Regions from separate parts of the Bacillus sp. OTU530 genome, predicted to be linked through region 1. Evidence: riboswitches for the same ligand, from Rfam matches in the RefSeq annotation. Region 1 holds a riboswitch; the other holds the start of a gene.

Region 1 (4,197 bases):
GAAGGCCGTACAGAGGAACAAAAAAAAGCTCTTGCTGAAAAGGTAACAGCTGCAGTCGTTGAAACAACAGGCGCACCAGCTGAAAAGGTTGTTATATTCATTGACGAAATGACTAAAAATAACTATGCAATCGCTGGGAAGCGTTTAAGCGACGAATAGAAAACTCGCCGATTGGCGAGCCCTGCCCTTAGGCGAAGCCAGAGGCATAGTTGTACTTACGCTCCTAAAATTTCCGGCTATGTTGAATTCGTTTCTAGCTGGAAACTTATACAGCCTTAAATGTAAAAAGGAAAAGACCCTGCTTGGGTCTTTTCCCTTTTTGAAACAGACCTTGTCCGCTGTCTTTATTACCCTTTTCCTTCTAAAATACTAATGATTTTTTCCTTCACTTTTCCTTTCCGTCCATCCTCGTATAAGGTGTCATACGGATAAAAAAGCTTTTGATCCATGCGTTTTTTGCCTGTAATAGCTTCAACGATACTCGATTCACGTGATAATTCACGAAGCTCGCCATTTGGCATCAGCAGCATAATCGGCAAACGTTCCTCTTCTTCACCTGCCCGATAAAAGTCATACGGCAGGTCAGAGGTAGAATCTACAACGAGATAATAATCCGGGTCGATGCCAGCCTTCTTGCATAAGCTGCTTAGCTCCATCCAGTTATTTAATCCGTGATATTTTTCTGTGAAATCTACATATTTAAATAAGTTTCGGTTCACAAAGCGCCGGCAGAGATCACTTAAAATCGCATCTTCTTCCTCCTGCCATACTTGAAAATAATAGTACATAATATTTTCATCAAGCTTTAAGTAATCTTCAATCGTAACCTCATCCTCAAATAGCGAGTAGAAATGAACAGGCTGATGCCTGAATGAGTAATATTGCTTATGAAGTGCCTTCGCGCGATGCAAGATCTTTGTTAAAATAACCTCCGCACTGCGTGTGACCGGATGGAAATACACTTGCCAGTACATTTGATAACGGCTCATAATATAATGCTCCACCGCATGCATACCGCTATACTTAATTACAACCTGATCTCCGTGCGGGCGCATCACACGTAAAATACGCTCCATATCGAAGTTTCCGTAGGTGACCCCAGTAAAATAGGCATCTCGCAGTAAATAATCCATTCGGTCTGCATCAATTTGACTGGAAATCATACTAATTGCTAGCTTATTATCAGAGGTTTTCGCAATAACCTCGGCTACCTTTTTCGGGAATTCACGGTCAACCTCCCGCAGCACTTGATTAATTTCTGTATCACCAAGGATAATGCGCTGCGTGAAATGCTCATGGTCAAGATGAAATACCTTTTCAAAGGAATGTGAAAATGGCCCGTGCCCAACATCATGTAAAAGCGCGGCACATAAGCAAAGTAAGCGATCCTCAGTATTCCATGCGGGTCTGCCATCAAACACATTATCAATCATCCGACGAATGATTTCATATACGCCGAGCGAGTGATTAAATCGGCTATGCTCCGCTCCATGAAACGTAAAAAATGTTGTACCAAGCTGTTTGACGCGGCGTAATCTTTGGAACTCTGCTGTACCGATCAAATCCCAAATGACCTGATCATCCACATGAACATATTTATGTACAGGATCCTTAAACACCTTTTTTTCATTCATTTTGCCATTGGGATATACCATTTAAGATACCCCCTTTCTTTGCTACTATCATACCTGTATTATACCGAAAGGATAATGAGATGAGAAAGACCCGCCTATGCATTTATATTCAATTACATACAAATTCCAATTAAAGAAAACTCGCCGATTGGCGAGCCCTGCCCTTAGGCAAAGACAGAGGCGTAGCCCTACTTATACTGTATTCCTAAAAGTTAGCTTCCTGCTAGAACTTAACTTTACGCTCTCCTAATAGTGAAAAAAGCACTTCCTCTACCGAGAAGTGCTTTCCTTATTTTCCTAGTTTATCCTCAATTTTTTTAATTAATTCAGTTTCATTTGGTGCCGAAACAGGGCGGTTATTCACGAACGCAAATGACTTTTTGCGCCCTGGCCCACAGTATGACTGACAGCCAACCTGCACATCTGCATCCGGGTCTACTTTCTTTAAACGCGGAAGCAATGTTTTTAAATTTGTGGCCTGACAATCATCGCACACCCGAAATTCATTTGCCATCTTGCACAATCCTTTCTCGAGCTCAAACTTTTCGCATATATTAGTATGCACCGTTGCACGATTTGCTAAAAGATATTTTACCGTTCTTTTTGAAATGTTGCAAGCTATCCGTGCACGATCTTATAAGGCAAAGCTATCATTAATTGTTGTCCACATAGGAAAACAGGCAGAAATAATGCATCTGCCTGTTTTCCTATTCATATGTATTTTCAAAACGCTCTAAATGGCAGAACTATTAAAAAAGGATGGCAACCAGACGACCATAGAGGAATTTCCTCTTTAGGCTCTAAGCTTTGCGTCCCTGCTTTTCAGCCAGGTTTGCCTTTTACATATCATATAAAAATGTAGTGGGGTATTCTCTTATAGAGAATACTAAGTAAGTAAGTATGAACATATTATACATTTTTTTATAAGAAAAATACATACTCTTTTTATTTTCTCTCTATATTTTCCACTTCCAATCGACCTGAAAAGCTAATCTGAAAGAGAGATAGTATGTTTTACTAGGAACTTCAGAGCCTCTATCTCTGGAAATAATCTACCATTTTTTTAAAAGGTTTGTATAAGACGTATCATTTCCGTCCATCCTAAAGGTAGAAAACACTTTAGAAAGGGATTAAGGAGATGATTCTATGAAGATAAGACAAGATGCTTGGACAGAAGAAGATGATTTGCTTTTGGCAGAAACAGTACTGCGCCATGTCCGGGAAGGAAGCACGCAATTAAACGCCTTTGAAGAAGTAGGAGATAGACTTAATCGCACATCAGCGGCTTGTGGATTTCGTTGGAATGCCGTTGTACGCTATAACTATGAAAAAGATCTACAGGTAGCAAAAAGGCATCGCAAAGAGAAGATGCGTGCAATCGGCGGGGATCAGGCAAAGAAAAAGCTGCTGTATACACCACCAGCACCAGCTCCTGCCGTGCGTACTGTTGATATGGAAGCTGATGAAGTCATAGAAAATACAGTTCTACTAGAAGAACCTTCCTTCACCATGACGGATACTGCTGTTTTTAGTCCAAGGGAGACTTCTTCTCTTACAATGGCAGATGTAATTCATTTTCTGCAATCTTTAGGAAGCTCAGATGTAAAGGTCACTGCATTGGAGCGCGAAAATGAACGATTAAGAAAAGAAATTACTGAATACATGCATAAAAATGAAGAACTAGCAGGCAAAGTTGCCAAGCTAGAGCAAGAATCAACGACGATTCAAGAGGATTACGAAACAATGATGAAAATTATGAATCGCGCCCGTAAGCTCGCTCTTATGGATGAAGAGGAGCGACCAACAACAAGCTTCCGAATGGACCGAAACGGGAACCTTGAAAAAATTGCAGAATGATAGCCGCAGAGGAGATAGCTATATTGCTATCTTCTTTTTTGTTATAATGACTTAAGGAAAGCGGACATAGACCATTTTACCTGCGGGAGACCCCCGTTCAATAAAATCGGCAGCAGTCCATTAAGCTTTATAACCTCATCATAAAGGGGCTACAGACATGCGTGATTATCGTTCTATTTTATCTCAGCCCCAATGGCGCATCATTGACCAATCAAGTCTAGGACCGCAGTTTCAAGCACTGCAGTCTTTCGCGATGGATGATACATTATGTACAACAGTCGGCAGTGGGCTTTCCCCTGCAACGGTGCGCTCTTGGGTTCATCACAATACAATTGTACTTGGCATCCAAGATACAAGGCTCCCGTTTTTACAGGAGGGCATAAACTTTTTACAGGAGCAGGGCTGGAATGTAATTGTACGCAATTCAGGCGGTCTTGCGGTTGTGCTGGACGAAGGAGTGTTAAACATCTCCCTCATCCTGCGCGAAGCCGATAAGAGCATTGATATTAACCTTGGCTATGATGCAATGCTGGGGCTCATTCAAGAAATGCTTCATGATTATGGTGCTGTCATTGAAGCAAGAGAGATTGTTGGCTCCTATTGTCCAGGCAGCTATGATTTAAGCATTGACGGTAAAAAATTTGCCGGTATCTCACAGCGCCGGATTCGCGGCGGGATTGCTGTACAAATTTATCTGTGCGCCACG
Region 2 (4,197 bases), on a different contig from region 1:
ACTGTCTCACCAGCCTGATAGGTTTGTTTATCTGGTTCTACATTTGACAAAGATGGTAGTTCTGTATCTACTGGTGAAGTATTTTCCACATTAAATTCAGCTGTATAATCTACACCATTCTCATAGCTAACAAAATGTCCTGCCTTATCAAAAAGCGAGACACGTAAAATCTGCCATTTGCCTGGTTGTACAGACGTATTAAGCAGAATCTTCACAATCCACTTGCCACTAACAGTATTATAAGTTCCTGCCCCAGCTAACTCTGTTCCGTCAGGACCTTTTATCCTTGCTACTACATCCCTAACTCCTGAAACATCATCCGTTGCTGTAATGTTAAGGCTTACTGTCTCACCAGCCTGATAGGTCTGTTTATCTGGTTCTACATTTGACAAAGATGGTAGTTCTGTATCTACTGGTGAAGTATTTTCCACATTAAATTCAGCTGTATAATCTACACCATTCTCATAGCTAACAAAATGCCCTACCTTATCAAAAAGCGAGACACGTAAAATCTGCCATTTGCCTGGTTGTACAGATATATTAAGCGGAATCTTCACAATCCACTTGCCACTAACAGTATCATAAGTTCCTGCCCCAGCTAACTCTGTTCCGTCAGGACCTTTTATCCTTGCTACTACATCCCTAACCCCCGAAACATCATCCGTTGCCATAATACTGATGTTTACTGTTTCGCCAGCCTGATAATTCTGCTTATCTGTTTCTACATTTGACAAAGACGGTAGCTCCGTATCTACTAATTCTGACGCAAGTGTCTGAGCCGGATATTGGAGAGTTAGTACTAGAATAACAATAAACGTAAACATTTTCCAAAAATTCATATGTAAGTGCCCCCTCTTAAAAAATTTTATCACACTCCTCTTTTAAATTCTAATATTCATATAGATTGGTAACATTTACTTATATTTGTGTGATTATCTTATTTTCCTCTCCAATTACCTATATCTTATATTTTGTATAGCTGTAAGCCGAAGGTTTTGTTAAACACTAGTACTGACAATTGAAGCAAAAGAAAAAGCGAACTGCCGCAGCAATCCGCTTTCAAATAGTTTTATTGTAATGAAACTTAAGCACTAGCTACTGTATTGAGAATGGTTTCTACTCGCTCGTCCTTCACCTCGTAGTAAACCTCTAAACCTCTACGTTTTCCTGAAATAACCTTGGCGCTCTTCAATTTTGATAGATGTTGACTAACTGTGCTTTGTGGTGCTTCAAGTTCCTCGTAAAGAGTAGTTACATTTACAGGTCCTTTCTCAATCATAACTTTTACAAGTGCAATTCGTGCAGGATGAGCTAATACTTTTAAGATTTCCACTCCGTCATTAAATTTTTCAATTTTCATATACATTCACTCCTCTAATTCCTCTTTCACGTGAACGGCAGCTGGCTAGCTTGATAACATTTGCTATTTTAGCCCCTAAAGCTTTGCGCCCCATGTTTTCACAAGGTTTGCCTACGGAAATAATTATAATCTAATTCCAAATTTTATTATAGATAAAAAAATTAGAAACTTATCATAACTAACTCTAAAAATAGAAATTAATATAGAACTTTACACCATCCACCGTAGAATCGTTCTTTAGAACAACAAGATTAGGTGTCTTTCGCTAACAAATAACTTTTTTGTTGAAAATGTAATTGTATTCTCAACAAAAAAGAAGACAAGCTCTACATGTTGTAGGAATTTGTCTTCTCGTTACTTTGAATGAGTATTTTTCAACAACCCCGTTTGTCTTCCCCTTCGCAATCTAATTAATTCAGGTTATTGGTGTACCTGAATATTGCCTCCTTGAATTATACCAGACTGTGATGTATATCCTTTATTAGGTCCATCAAGTATAGTTAATCGGAACTCATCTTTTGTACCAGGTTCCCCACGATCAACAACTCTAATATGAATAGTGCTGTTTTGCTTGCCAGAGGTAGAACTTGTCACTTCTCCGACTGTATCAAATTCAATCCCGATAGTTTTTCCATTCTCCTTAATTTCTGCAAGCTTTTGTTTCAGACTCATCGCATAATTATCTATTTTTATCTTTACTACATCAGTCTTATTACTTTTCAAATGATCATTATATTCAAGTTGAACTCTTAAACCTTGTTCGTCCGGCAACATGTTAAAACCAAATGATTGCTTATTCTTATCATTTTCAACATATCCCCCTCCTGTTACCTTTTTAAATCCAAATTGTGGGGATATAATAACACTGTTTCCACCGATTGCAAGTGGATTTTTTTGTGAAAATTGTTGTAAAGGCGTTTCATTACGTACCAAAACCTTAAAGAAATTTGGGAAAGCCGTAAATTCATCGTGCCAAGCCGGTACACTCAATTCATCAGCTTTCATATCAAATGCCGCACCTTCAGTAGTTATCGAGACCTTATTAATAATAGGTTTGTTGGTATAAAGATTAAATGTAAAGATTCCAAATCTTGTCATGTATCCATATGGATTATCAAAATCTGAGGTTCCCCCAAATAATCCACCGCCTTTATTTATAAAATTGGCTATATCCCCCCCACGTGCTGCTAACAAGTCATTTTCTTCATTCGTTAATCCACCATTTGGGGTATTGTATATATCGCTTGCGATAGCAATAATGGCAAACCCATCAAATGATTGGCTAGAAATATTATTACCAGATACAAAAGTCGCTTTCATATTAGTTTTTGATGCTATTTCCTTCCAAAACACCTTAATAGCATTATTATCATTTCCGGATCCGCCGATTACTAAGATCCCATTTCCACCATTTGTAACTTTCATTTTTTTTACGATGTTTACGTAAGCGCTAATAGGACCATGAGCCCGACGCCCGCCCTCAAGATGTCCGTCCTCTGGTTCCAATCCCATTAAAACTACAGATCCTCCAGAGACTTTTGGTGGGGCTGCTGCTAAGGAAATTGAAGGATTTCCCCATATACCGACACTCAATGCCATAACTCCAATACCTGCTAATAAGCTACCTTTTTTCAAAAAAATCCCCCCATAATTTATTTAGAGGGGGTCGGTTTCGCTACTAGCTCCACTCCACTTAAGCGACCAAATACAAGTAGAGTTTCATCGCTCCCCCGTGCTCTTTATAGCTCATGCATATCCCAATAAGAAAATTAAGAAAATCAAAAGAACAAGATTAACCTTCTCAAAAAGCCTTTTCCTCACAAAGAACAAATGACTAAAGGTTATGCCTTTATCTAGTGAATTACCTAACACCTTCTATACCTGTTAGAATCATAAAAAACAGTTAGAAAGGTAAAATAACAAAATTAATTTTCTAAGTAGAGAATCTTCTATGAAAAAGAACAACGGGAAAGAAAACGCTTTATTTTTATATCTTATCATGGGGATTTTGGTGAAAAAAGTAAATTAAAACCTCAATTACTTACAAAAACTAACAGCACAGAAGGACAAAAATGGACAACCCCTAAATTTATTGATGATGGCTAAATACTAGATCGTATTTTAAGAACCATTTCTACTCCTTTATCTATTGCTTCATAGAAGATTTTTAATTCTTCTGCAGGAAGTGGTGACCAAAAATAATGTTTAAAACATACTTTTCGAGGATGCTAATGCTTTTCAATTCGTACTCCAACCCTCAATCGTTCAAAATCGTATACAACCAATATTTCAGCGGCAATACTACCTTTCGTTTTTTTACTCAAGTTTTCATTTCGTTAGCAAGCTAGCAAAACCAACAGCGCAAATCCCTTGCCATTACTAGGCCTTGAGACTGATGTGGTATATAGAACGAGCACGTTGTCCCCGCTTGCTCAAATACCGATGGACATGAGAAAAGAGCGCATCATAGTTGGCGCCCTTTTTGGTTTTGCTGGTTATTTTATTTATTGTACTCTATAGTACATTTCCGCTCGAGATCCATAATTCGCTCCAGAGTTCTTATCTCTTGCATAAACAATTACTGTATAGACTCCAGACTTTGTTGGTGTCTATGTAGTTGCACTATTCGCCCTATACTCCTGCGATGTAGTAAGAACACAGTTACCATCCCGGACACAGATCGATACCCCGGGTTGCTGCTTTCTTCAGATGTTGTTGAAATGATAACTGGAGTACCAGTATTCTATGGACTTATCTTATCTGTTGTTACATTTACCTGAGTTACTTTCCCATCCTGTACCTTGTACCAGAAAGAATAGTAAGTATCATAAGCTGCT

Evidence for each region. A riboswitch is a leader RNA that binds a small molecule or an ion and turns the genes downstream of it on or off. The one in region 1 is predicted to bind cyclic di-GMP.
Region 2: linked by a shared signal. The riboswitch ahead of AAHB12_RS07780 (ArsR/SmtB family transcription factor) and the one ahead of AAHB12_RS17645 (DUF1450 domain-containing protein) in region 1 are both predicted to bind cyclic di-GMP.

What each region holds. Positions count from the first base shown of each region.
Region 1 covers NZ_JASATP010000023.1:79,520-83,716, reverse strand. Annotated here, with positions in the region: gene AAHB12_RS17655 (2-hydroxymuconate tautomerase) at 1-159, shown strand, start outside; gene AAHB12_RS17650 (HD domain-containing protein) at 348-1,655, opposite strand; gene AAHB12_RS17645 (DUF1450 domain-containing protein) at 1,924-2,148, opposite strand; cyclic di-GMP riboswitch class I at 2,393-2,481, opposite strand; gene AAHB12_RS17640 (RsfA family transcriptional regulator) at 2,781-3,491, shown strand; gene AAHB12_RS17635 (lipoate--protein ligase family protein) at 3,649-4,197, shown strand, end outside.
Region 2 covers NZ_JASATP010000007.1:197,841-202,037, reverse strand. Annotated here, with positions in the region: gene AAHB12_RS07785 (Ig-like domain repeat protein) at 1-839, opposite strand, end outside; gene AAHB12_RS07780 (ArsR/SmtB family transcription factor) at 1,085-1,366, opposite strand; cyclic di-GMP riboswitch class I at 1,394-1,482, opposite strand; gene AAHB12_RS07775 (post-COAP-1 domain-containing protein) at 1,781-2,995, opposite strand; cyclic di-GMP riboswitch class II at 3,016-3,099, opposite strand; gene AAHB12_RS07770 (SH3 domain-containing protein) at 4,104-4,197, opposite strand, start outside.